DNA from 4 places in the Cupriavidus sp. HPC(L) genome. Region 4 is predicted to be linked to each of the others. Evidence: predicted binding sites of a transcription regulator. Region 4 holds the regulator's gene; each other region holds the start of a gene.
The links. The regulator FNR, encoded in region 4, switches genes on or off when oxygen is low (the NO sensors DNR and NnrR bind a similar motif). The targets are predictions, from matches to a motif close to TTGATNNNNATCAA.

Region 1 (2,197 bases), on a different contig from region 4:
TGTCGACGTGGTGGGCGGTGTGTTCCATGATGTGGTGAAGCAGCGTGCCGACGCCATGGCGAAAGCGCAGATGGACCGTGGTCGACACGAAGGGCTGCGCGCGCGCCCACATCGCCTTGCTGTGGTACCAGGCCACACTTTCATGGGTATGGTGGACATACAGCACGAAGCCCACCGTCGCGTTCCAGACCAGGAAGGGCACGGCGAAACCGGCGGCCAGCAGCAGCGCGACCGACTGCTGCGTCGCCATGGCCAGCCAGACCAGCGTGCCGATCCACAGCGCCGCGAAGGCGGCCACCAGCAGGCAGTCGGCGAGGAAGATCCGGCGGCGTGTCGCCATCTGCCGCCGGCTGGGGAAGAACAGCTTCAGCCACCAGATCTCGATCAGGTAATACAGCCCGGCGCCCAGGCCGTTGCGATACAGCCGCTCCAGCGCGCGCCGCCACCAGGGCAGCGCCGCGTACTCCTGCATCGAATACGGGGCCCAGACGAAATCGAAGCCCTTCAGGTTGGTGTAGCCGTGATGGACGACGTTGTGGCCGACCTCCCACAGGCTGTACGGGGTCAGTGACGGCAGGAAGGCGATCCGGCCCAGCCATTTGTTCAGGCCGCGGCGCGGCGTCAGGCTCTGGTGGCAGGCATCGTGGCCGAGGATGAACAGGCGCGCGATCAGCACGCCGGCCAGCACGCCGAGCGCCAGCTTGGCGAGCCAGTGCGATGCCATCACGAGCGCGGCGAGGGCCGCGACAAACAGCGACGCGTCGAGCGCGAACAGCAGCAGTGCGCGCGGCGTGCTGCGCTCGGACAGCGGAATCAGCCAGCTGCGGATGATCTTGCGGGGCGGCAGCGGAGCGTGGGGCGACAGCGGTTCGGGGGGAGCGCCGGATGGAACGGCATCGGCGGGTGCAACAGGTGTGGTCATATCGGGATCGGCATTGTCGAATGGCGCGGGCCAGCGTAATGCAGATCGATGACGACGGCCTTGATCGGGGTCAAGCCAAGGCGAAAGCCGCTGGGTCCCCGCATGCGCGGGGACGACAGGCGCATGTGGGAACCCGCGTCGTCCCCGCGAAGGCGGGGACCCAGTGTCTTCAGAATGGCTGCCGTACGCGCTATGCCGCAGCGGTTTCCGCCCGCTCGCCCATCACGTAGACGCTGTCGATCACCCGATCGTCACCCAGCATTGCGAACGCGAACAGCTGCTCCTCGAGCGTTTCCGAGCGCGCGCTGCGGCGGGCCAGCAGCGGCGTGGCCTCCGGGTCCAGCACGATGAAGTCGGCCTCGTTGCCCGGCGCGAAGCTGCCGACGCGGTCGCCCCAGCCGAGCGCGTCGGCCGGCGCGCGCGTGGCCAGGTAGAACATCCGCAGCGCGGTCAGGTGGTAGCCGCCCATCCGCGCGACCTTGTGCGCGGCGTTCATCGTGCGCAGCATCGAGAACGAGGTGCCGCCGCCGACGTCGGTGGCCAGCGTCAGATTGAGCCGATGCGAGTCCGACTGGTGGAAGTCGTAGAGGCCGCTGCCGAGGAACAGGTTCGAGGTCGGGCAGTGGGCGACCGCCGCGCCGGTGTCGGCCAGCCGGCGGCGATCGTCGTGGTCCAGGTGGATCGCATGGCCGTAGAAGGCGCCCGGACGCAGCAGGCCGTATTGGTCGTAGACGTCCAGATAGCTGCGCGCCTGCGGGAACAGCTCGGCGACCCATTTGACCTCGTCGCGGTTCTCGGCCACGTGGGTCTGGATCAGCGCATCGGGGTAGGCGCGCGCCAGCTCGCCGCAGGCGGCCAGCTGCGCCTCGGTCGAGGTCGGCGCGAAGCGCGGCGTGATCGCGTACGACAGGCGGCCCTTGCGGTGCCAGCGCGACAGCAGGTCTGCCGATTCGCGCGCGCCGGACTCGGCGGTGTCGCGCAGGAAGTCAGGACAGTGGCGGTCCATCAGCACCTTGCCGGTCGCCAGCCGCAGATTGCGGCGATGGCTCTCGGCGAACAGCGCGTCGGCCGAGGCCGCATGCACGGTGCTCCAGACCAGCGCGCTGGTGGTGCCGTTGCGCAGCAGCTCGTCGGCGAAGAAGCTGGCCACGCCGGCCGCGTACTCGGGCTCGGCGAAGCGGCGCTCCTCGGGGAAGGTATAGGTGTCAAGCCAGTGCAGCAGGCCCGGCGACGGCGACGCGATCATGTCGGTCTGCGGGTAGTGCACGTGCGTAT
Region 2 (2,197 bases), on a different contig from region 4:
ACTGCCGGTCCACCGCGGCCATGGCCTGCAGCGGCAGCAACAGCATCAGGAGGATGGCAACGACGCGCGACATGGCCGGGATTCTACCGGAATCGTGGCCGGCGCCCTGTAATCGCGCCGGCGGCGCTGGCGGGATCACGGTGGCGAATCGTCGGCGGAAACGGCGGAAAGCAGCCGCGCCGCCGTCTCCTCGTCGAGATCGAGCCGGTACTTTGTCGCCAGGTAGCGCGCCAGATTGGCAATGCGAGATGGCGTCCTTCCCGCGGCTTCCAGCTGCGCACGGTAGGCCTCGACCTCGCAGGCCTGCCGATAGGCCTTTGACAGCAGATAGCGCGGCCCGTGGGTGAACGGCCGGCGCCAGAACTGGCGCACATGAACCAGCTCATGCGCGATCAGCCCGGCCGAAACGCCCGGCCGAAGCAGCACGATCGGGCCCAGACTGATGCCGTCGAAATGCCGTGGGACCAGCCAGCGGCTCTCGAGCAGCAGGCACCTGGGATTGCGCAACGCCTTCATCGCCAAAGGATCAGCCTTGCGGACCCGGCCCCGAGTCGTGATCCAGTGCATTGCGGATCAGGGCCCTGCCCTTCGGCGGCGCCGCCAGGTACGCCAGATACATCGAAGCGGCCAGCGCGAGCCCGGCCACGGCAAAGGCGATGAACGTCGTGCCGGCGATGCCAAGTTTTCCATCGGACATGGTGGTCTCCAGAGAGTCACTAAAGTGGTCGAACCGCAGCGCAATCCCTTGACGCCAAGCAAGCCCTGCGCCACCGCTGGAATGGCCGGACACGTGCGGTGCGCGCCGAACCGGCCGGTAAAGATTGCCCGCCCGCCCCCGGAAGGGCGCTTGGACCATGGCGTCCAGACGGCGCCCACCCGACGGCGCGATAATGGGCGCGCCATGCTGCCCAATACGACCACCATTCCTTCATTCGATTCCCCGATCGAACTGCTGATCGCCTGCCACGACAAGATCAGGCGTTTTGCCTCGCTGTGCGGCCGCCTGGCCGAGCACACCGCCCGGCATGGCGCGGACGACCAGGCGCGCACCGCGGCGGCCGGCATCGTACGGTACTTCACCGTTGCCGCACCCTTGCACCATGACGATGAGGAACAGGACCTGTTCCCCGCCCTTCGCGCGCTCGGCGACGAGGCGCTGACGTCGGCGATGCGGGCCCTGGAGCACGACCACGACGCGCTCGACGCGCTGTGGGACCAGGCCCGGCCGTGGCTGGAGGCCGTGCAGCAGGGATCGGCCGGCGCGGCGCCGCAAGCGCTGGCGCAGTTCGCCGCCGCTTACCTGCGTCATGTCGAACGCGAGGAGCACGAAATCTTTCCCTTCGCGATCCGGCTGCCGGAGTCGACCTTGCAGGCGATCGGGCAACGGATGGCGCAGCGCCGCGGCGGTTAAGGACGCCCGGCCCTCAAACAGAAAACTTGCGGTACGCCCAGCAAGTATCTGCGGGTATACGCCTAACATCGTTAACTTGCGGTACGTACCGCTTGTAAATACACTGGCTCGCATGCCCAAGACACTTGCCACCCTCCCCGGCTCCCAGGCCGATTCGTCTGGAGCGGAAAGCCGCGCGCTGCCCGATGGCGCTGAGGCGGTACCGATCAAACGCCCGCGCCGCACGCAGGCCGAGCGCGTCGCCGAGTCCGACCGCCGGCTGATGGCCGCGGCGACGCGGCTGATCGCGACCCGCGGCTACACGCACACGACGCTGGAAGCGACCGGCATCGAAGCCGGATATAGCCGCGGCCTGGTGCAGCACCGCTTCGGCACCAAGGACCGGTTGCTCGAAGAGCTGGTCAAGCATATTGCGAACGCCCACCGCGAACGCCTGCTGGCACGGATGCAGGGCTTGACCGGCCTGGACGCGATCTTCTGCGAGATCGATTGCTACCTCGAAGGCATGGACGATCCGTCCGAAAACTCTCGCGCCTTCTTCGTGCTGATGCTCGAGTCGATCGGCCCGGCCCCGCAGGTCCGACCGACCTTCGCCGCGATCAGCGCGCGCTGGCACCGTGCGATCACGCGCCATATCGAAGCCGGCCAGCGCACCGGGCAGATTCGCCCCGATATCGTCGCCTCGGAAGAAGCGCAGCTGTTGATCGCTACGGTGCGCGGACTGCGAATGCAGTCGATGCTCAATCCGACCACCAGCAATATCGCGGTTGCGATCCGGGCGCTGAA
Region 3 (2,197 bases), on a different contig from region 4:
CGAGGCCGATCAGGCCCGTGGCGGCAGCGCCGGGCCGCATTTCGTCGACTTCGACGACAGCCGGAGCGGGCCCGCGGTGCAGGACCTGTGGATGCTGCTGGAGGGGGACCGCGCCGCGATGCAGAGCCAGTTGGCCGATATCGTGGCCGGCTACGAGGACTTCGCCGAATTCCCGATGCGCGAACTGCATCTGGTCGAGGCGCTGCGCACGCTGCGCCTGCTGCACTACAGCGCCTGGCTGGCGAGCCGCTGGAACGATCCGGCCTTTCCGGCCGCGTTTCCGTGGTTCGGCACGGCGCGCTACTGGCAGGACCGCATCCTCGAACTGCGCGAACAGATCGCGCTGATGGACGAGCCGCCGTTGTGGTCGGCTTGATCGCGGCTTGATCGCGATTTGATCGGCCGAGCTGCCGATCGTCCCGGGCGCGACCGCGGCGCTCGTCACGCTGTGGGCCTTGAATGGCCCGCATCATCAGGCCATCAGGCCATCAGGCCATCAGGCCATCACACCATCACGCCTTCTCCGGCGCCTTCACCAGGATCACCGGGCACGACGCATGCGCGACCACGCGGCCGGCGACCGAGCCCAGCACCGCGTCGAAGAACGATCCGCGGCCATGGGTGCCGATCACGATCGCATCGGCGTTGACCGATTTGGCCAGCGCCACGATGCGATCCGGCGGAAAGCCGCTGAGCGCATGCTTTTCCACGCGCAGTTGCGCGGCGGCCAGGATGTCGCAGACCGAGCGCATCGCCTTCTCGCTTTCCTCGCGATGCCAGTCGTCGATGGCGTCCTTGCTGACGAAGGCGCGGACCTGTCCGGTGACCTCCGGGGCGACGTGCACCACATGCACGGTCCGTTCGCCCTGCAGCAGCTTCCCTTCGGCGATAAAGCGGGCGGCAGCGTCGCTGAAGGCGGAGCCGTCGGTGGCGAGCACGATATGGGTCATGGCGAGGGTTCTCCTATCAGGGGCCTTGCAGGCGTTGTCGACGGCCAGGCGGTCGGCGGCACGGCTGGCGTTGCCTTGCCTGGCTGAATTCATGATGGCAGCTAGGCGGCGATCTCGCCATGATTCCGGTCAAAAACTCGGCACTTCGCCGAATTGCATGCCCGATCCCGCACTTACTGCGACAGCAGCATCCCCGTAAAGATGACCAGCCAGCCACTGGCCAGGCAGGCGCCGATCCACGCCGCGACGATCAGTGCATTGTCCCGAACGCTCATCGCTTGCTCCTTCGCTTCGTCACAACCGGCCGGCTCATTCGCCGATCGGCGCGGGGTAATCGCCGCGGATGCCGGTACGGGCGCCCTCGCTGTAGACGTCCTGCGTGCGGGCGCCGTCCGCGTAGACGTTGAAGGCGCGCGCGCCATCGGCGAAGCGGTCCACCGAGCGGAACGTGTAGCCGTAGTCGTCGCCGGCCTGCGAAGCGCGCACCGGCGCGGCGAACACGCTGTTCAGCGACAGCAGCGCGGTACCGGCGATGGCGGCGCTGAGAACCAGGCGGGTGGTGGTGATCTTCATGATTTTCTCCATTTGTTGAATTTTTGAGAATCGTTTTGCGGCCCGATGTCGTCAGCCGATGTGAGAAGAATAGGCTCACATCCGGGCGGTGACGCGACGCTGCCTCGTATCAGTTATTCAAAGTTTTTAACAATGCGAATGCGTGTGCCGCGCCGGCCTGGGCATTGCCCACTCCGCGTGCCGGCGGGCATCGCATAGGCTGTTGCTCGCACTTTCGTTTCGGAGGGCCGAAGTGCGTGCCGGGAACCGTCGTTCCTTGTCCATTTCCTTCATTTCCGGACGCCCCGCTTGATAGGCTTCGCTCTCCCCACGGATGACCAACCTCTGATTGCGCTTTATGGCCCAACAGTTCGATTCGCAACTCGACGTTTCCATTCTTTCCGTCCTGCTTGACGACGGCGGTCCCCGGCGCTGGATGAGCGCCGAGGACGTGGCGCGCGGCCTTGCCGCCCTCGGCGTCGCCGAGCCGCCCGCCGAGGTGCTGCAGCAGCGGCTGGTGCTGCTGGTCGCCGACGGCTCGGCAGAGTGCCGCGCGCAGGGGCGCGGCCTGATGTGGCGCCGCGCCGAAGGTGCCGGCCGGATGCTCGCCAACGCCGGCACCTGGCTCAGCGACGAAGAGGCGCTGGCGCTGCAGGTGCTCAAGCGGTTCGCCGGCCGCCAGATCACATCGGTGA
Region 4 (2,197 bases):
GCTTCGTCTGGTCGGTCGCGGTGCGCACGCCGCTGAAGGTGGACATCATCCGCGACCGGCAGGCGCTGGCGCGCGAAGTGGAAGGGCGCTGGATCGAGAACGTCTACCGGCTGCAGCTGATCAACACCACCGAAGGCGAACTGGACGTGGCCATCGCGGCGGAAAGTCCTGGCCTGCCGGGGCTGTCCGTCGAATACGAGCGCGCTGCCGGCCATCTGGCGCCGACGTCGAACCGGCTGCTGCCGCTGCGGTTGCGCGTGCCGCTGGAGCAGGCCGCGTCGGGCACCCATGTGGTCGACATCGTCGTCAGCGGCTCGTCCGCAGCGCCTGGAGCCGGGCCCGGAGCCGAGCGCGTGCAGGTGCGGCAGTCCACCCGCTTTTTCGTTCCCGACCAACCGTAACGAGGCATCGACATGTCCCAATGCAAACCGTGGTGGAAGGAGCCGTGGCCGTGGCTGCTGATCAGTGGCCCGGCGCTGGCGATGATCGGCTGTGCCGTGACGATCTGGGTCGCGCTGCGGCACGCGGACCGACCGATCGTCGACGGCGTGGTGCGTCAGGGGCTGCTGGTCCGGCAGGCGGCGACGCCGGCGGCGGTGGCGGCTTCGGCTGCCACGCAGGACTCGCGCGACGCGGTCGATCCCCGATCGGTGGCACGGCCATGAAGGCGCGCTGGCTGATGTGGGTGCTGTGGCCCGCCTTCGTCGGCGCGGCCGTGGCCTTCGTGCTGGTGTTTTCGCTGATCGATCCGCGCGATCTGCGCGTCTTCGGGCGGCCGCTCGAGCTGTCGCACGGCGCCATCTATACGATCGGCTTCGTGGTCGCGTGGGCGGTGTGCGCGCTGTCCAGCGCGCTGACGCTGTGCATGCTGCCGGCATCGATGCTGGCCCCGATGTCGTCGCCGATGTCCGCGGCCGACGAACTGGAGTAGGGCGATGGCAATGCTGGCAGCGGCTGCCGCCGGCGTCACGGCCGCGACTGCCGCGCGGGGATCAGCAGGCGGTCTTGCCCAGCAGCTGGCGGATGCCGTCCATGTCGACCAGCTTCACGTGGCGCTGGCGGATCTGGATCAGGCCGGCCTCGGCGAAGCGCGAGAACAGCCGGCTGACGGTCTCGAGCTTCAGGCCCAGATAGCTGCCGATTTCCTCGCGGCTCATCCGCAGCACGAACTCGGACGGCGAATAGCCGCGTGCCGACAGGCGCTCGGACAGGCTGATCAGGAAGCCCGCCAGCCGCTCCTCCGCGCGCATCGAGCCCAGCGTGATCAGCATCATCTGGTCCTGCGTGATTTCCCGGCTCATCAGCCGCATGAACTGGTGCTGCAGCGAAGGCAGCGAGGCCGACAGCGTCTGGATCTCGTCGTAGCGCACCACGCAGACCTCGGTGTCCTCGAGCGCGGTCGCGTCCGACGCATGCCGCATCTCGGTCAGTCCATCGAAGCCGACCACTTCGCCGGGCAGGTGAAAGCCGGTGATCTGCGCGCGGCCGTCTTCCATCGTCACGTGGGTCTTCAGCGTGCCGAAGCGGATCGCATAGACCGCGTCGAGCGGATCGCCGAGGCGATACAGCGGTTCGCCCTTGCGCACGCGCACGCGCTCCTGCACCAGCGTGTCCATCTTCTCGACGTCCTGCGCCGACATGCCGACCGGCAGGCACAGCTGTCCCAGCGAGCAGGTGGAGCAGCGGGTCGATTGGTCGTTCAGGGGAATGGCGTTCAGCAATTGGAATCCGCGCGAAGGGAAGGGACTGCCATCGACGGCGCGATGGGCGCGATGGGCGTGAAGCAAGCGGCCATTCTACCGTGCCCCATGCCGGCGAGGGGAGCCTGACATGGCGATCGGCGTACTGGCCAGCGTGTTTCTGCTGGCGCTGTTGGGCGGCGTCCACTGTGCGGCGATGTGCGGCGGCATCGTGCTGGTGCTCGAGGGCAACGATGCCGGGCAGGCCGCGCCGGTGGCGCTGTACCGCAGCCGCGCGGCGTGGGTGCGCGAACTGCTGGTGCTGCATGCCGGCCGCCTGAGCGCCTACGCCTTGCTCGGCGCATTGCTAGGCGCGGTCGGCGCGGCCGCCTGGAAGGCGCAGTATCTGCCCGTGCAGCGGGCGCTGTTCGCCGCCGGCAGCGCGAGCCTGCTGCTGGCGGGGCTGTGGACGTTGGGTGCCGCGCGGCTGGTTGGAGCGATCCCCGGCGTCGATGCCG

Region 1: the regulator FNR is predicted to act here: its motif matches at 983-996, upstream of B551_RS06640 (fatty acid desaturase).
Region 2: the regulator FNR is predicted to act here: its motif matches at 746-759, upstream of B551_RS08275 (hemerythrin domain-containing protein).
Region 3: the regulator FNR is predicted to act here: its motif matches at 1,070-1,083, upstream of B551_RS11810 (universal stress protein).

What each region holds. Positions count from the first base shown of each region.
Region 1 is NZ_AMPR02000085.1:2,062-4,258, reverse strand. Features, by position in the region: gene B551_RS06640 (fatty acid desaturase) at 1-922, opposite strand, end outside; gene guaD (guanine deaminase) at 1,113-2,197, opposite strand, start outside.
Region 2 is NZ_AMPR02000112.1:27,117-29,313, reverse strand. Features, by position in the region: gene B551_RS08285 (hypothetical protein) at 1-139, opposite strand, end outside; gene B551_RS08280 (hypothetical protein) at 136-507, opposite strand; gene B551_RS26050 (hypothetical protein) at 527-697, opposite strand; gene B551_RS08275 (hemerythrin domain-containing protein) at 902-1,411, shown strand; gene B551_RS08270 (TetR/AcrR family transcriptional regulator) at 1,524-2,197, shown strand, end outside.
Region 3 is NZ_AMPR02000178.1:3,391-5,587, reverse strand. Features, by position in the region: gene B551_RS11815 (serine/threonine protein kinase) at 1-376, shown strand, start outside; gene B551_RS11810 (universal stress protein) at 513-950, opposite strand; gene B551_RS11805 (hypothetical protein) at 1,260-1,523, opposite strand; gene B551_RS11800 (YafY family protein) at 1,861-2,197, shown strand, end outside.
Region 4 is NZ_AMPR02000132.1:5,859-8,055, forward strand. Features, by position in the region: gene ccoG (cytochrome c oxidase accessory protein CcoG) at 1-401, shown strand, start outside; gene B551_RS09725 (FixH family protein) at 414-665, shown strand; gene B551_RS09730 (hypothetical protein) at 662-931, shown strand; gene fnr (fumarate/nitrate reduction transcriptional regulator Fnr) at 993-1,640, opposite strand; partial or broken gene B551_RS09740 (sulfite exporter TauE/SafE family protein) at 1,831-2,197, shown strand, end outside.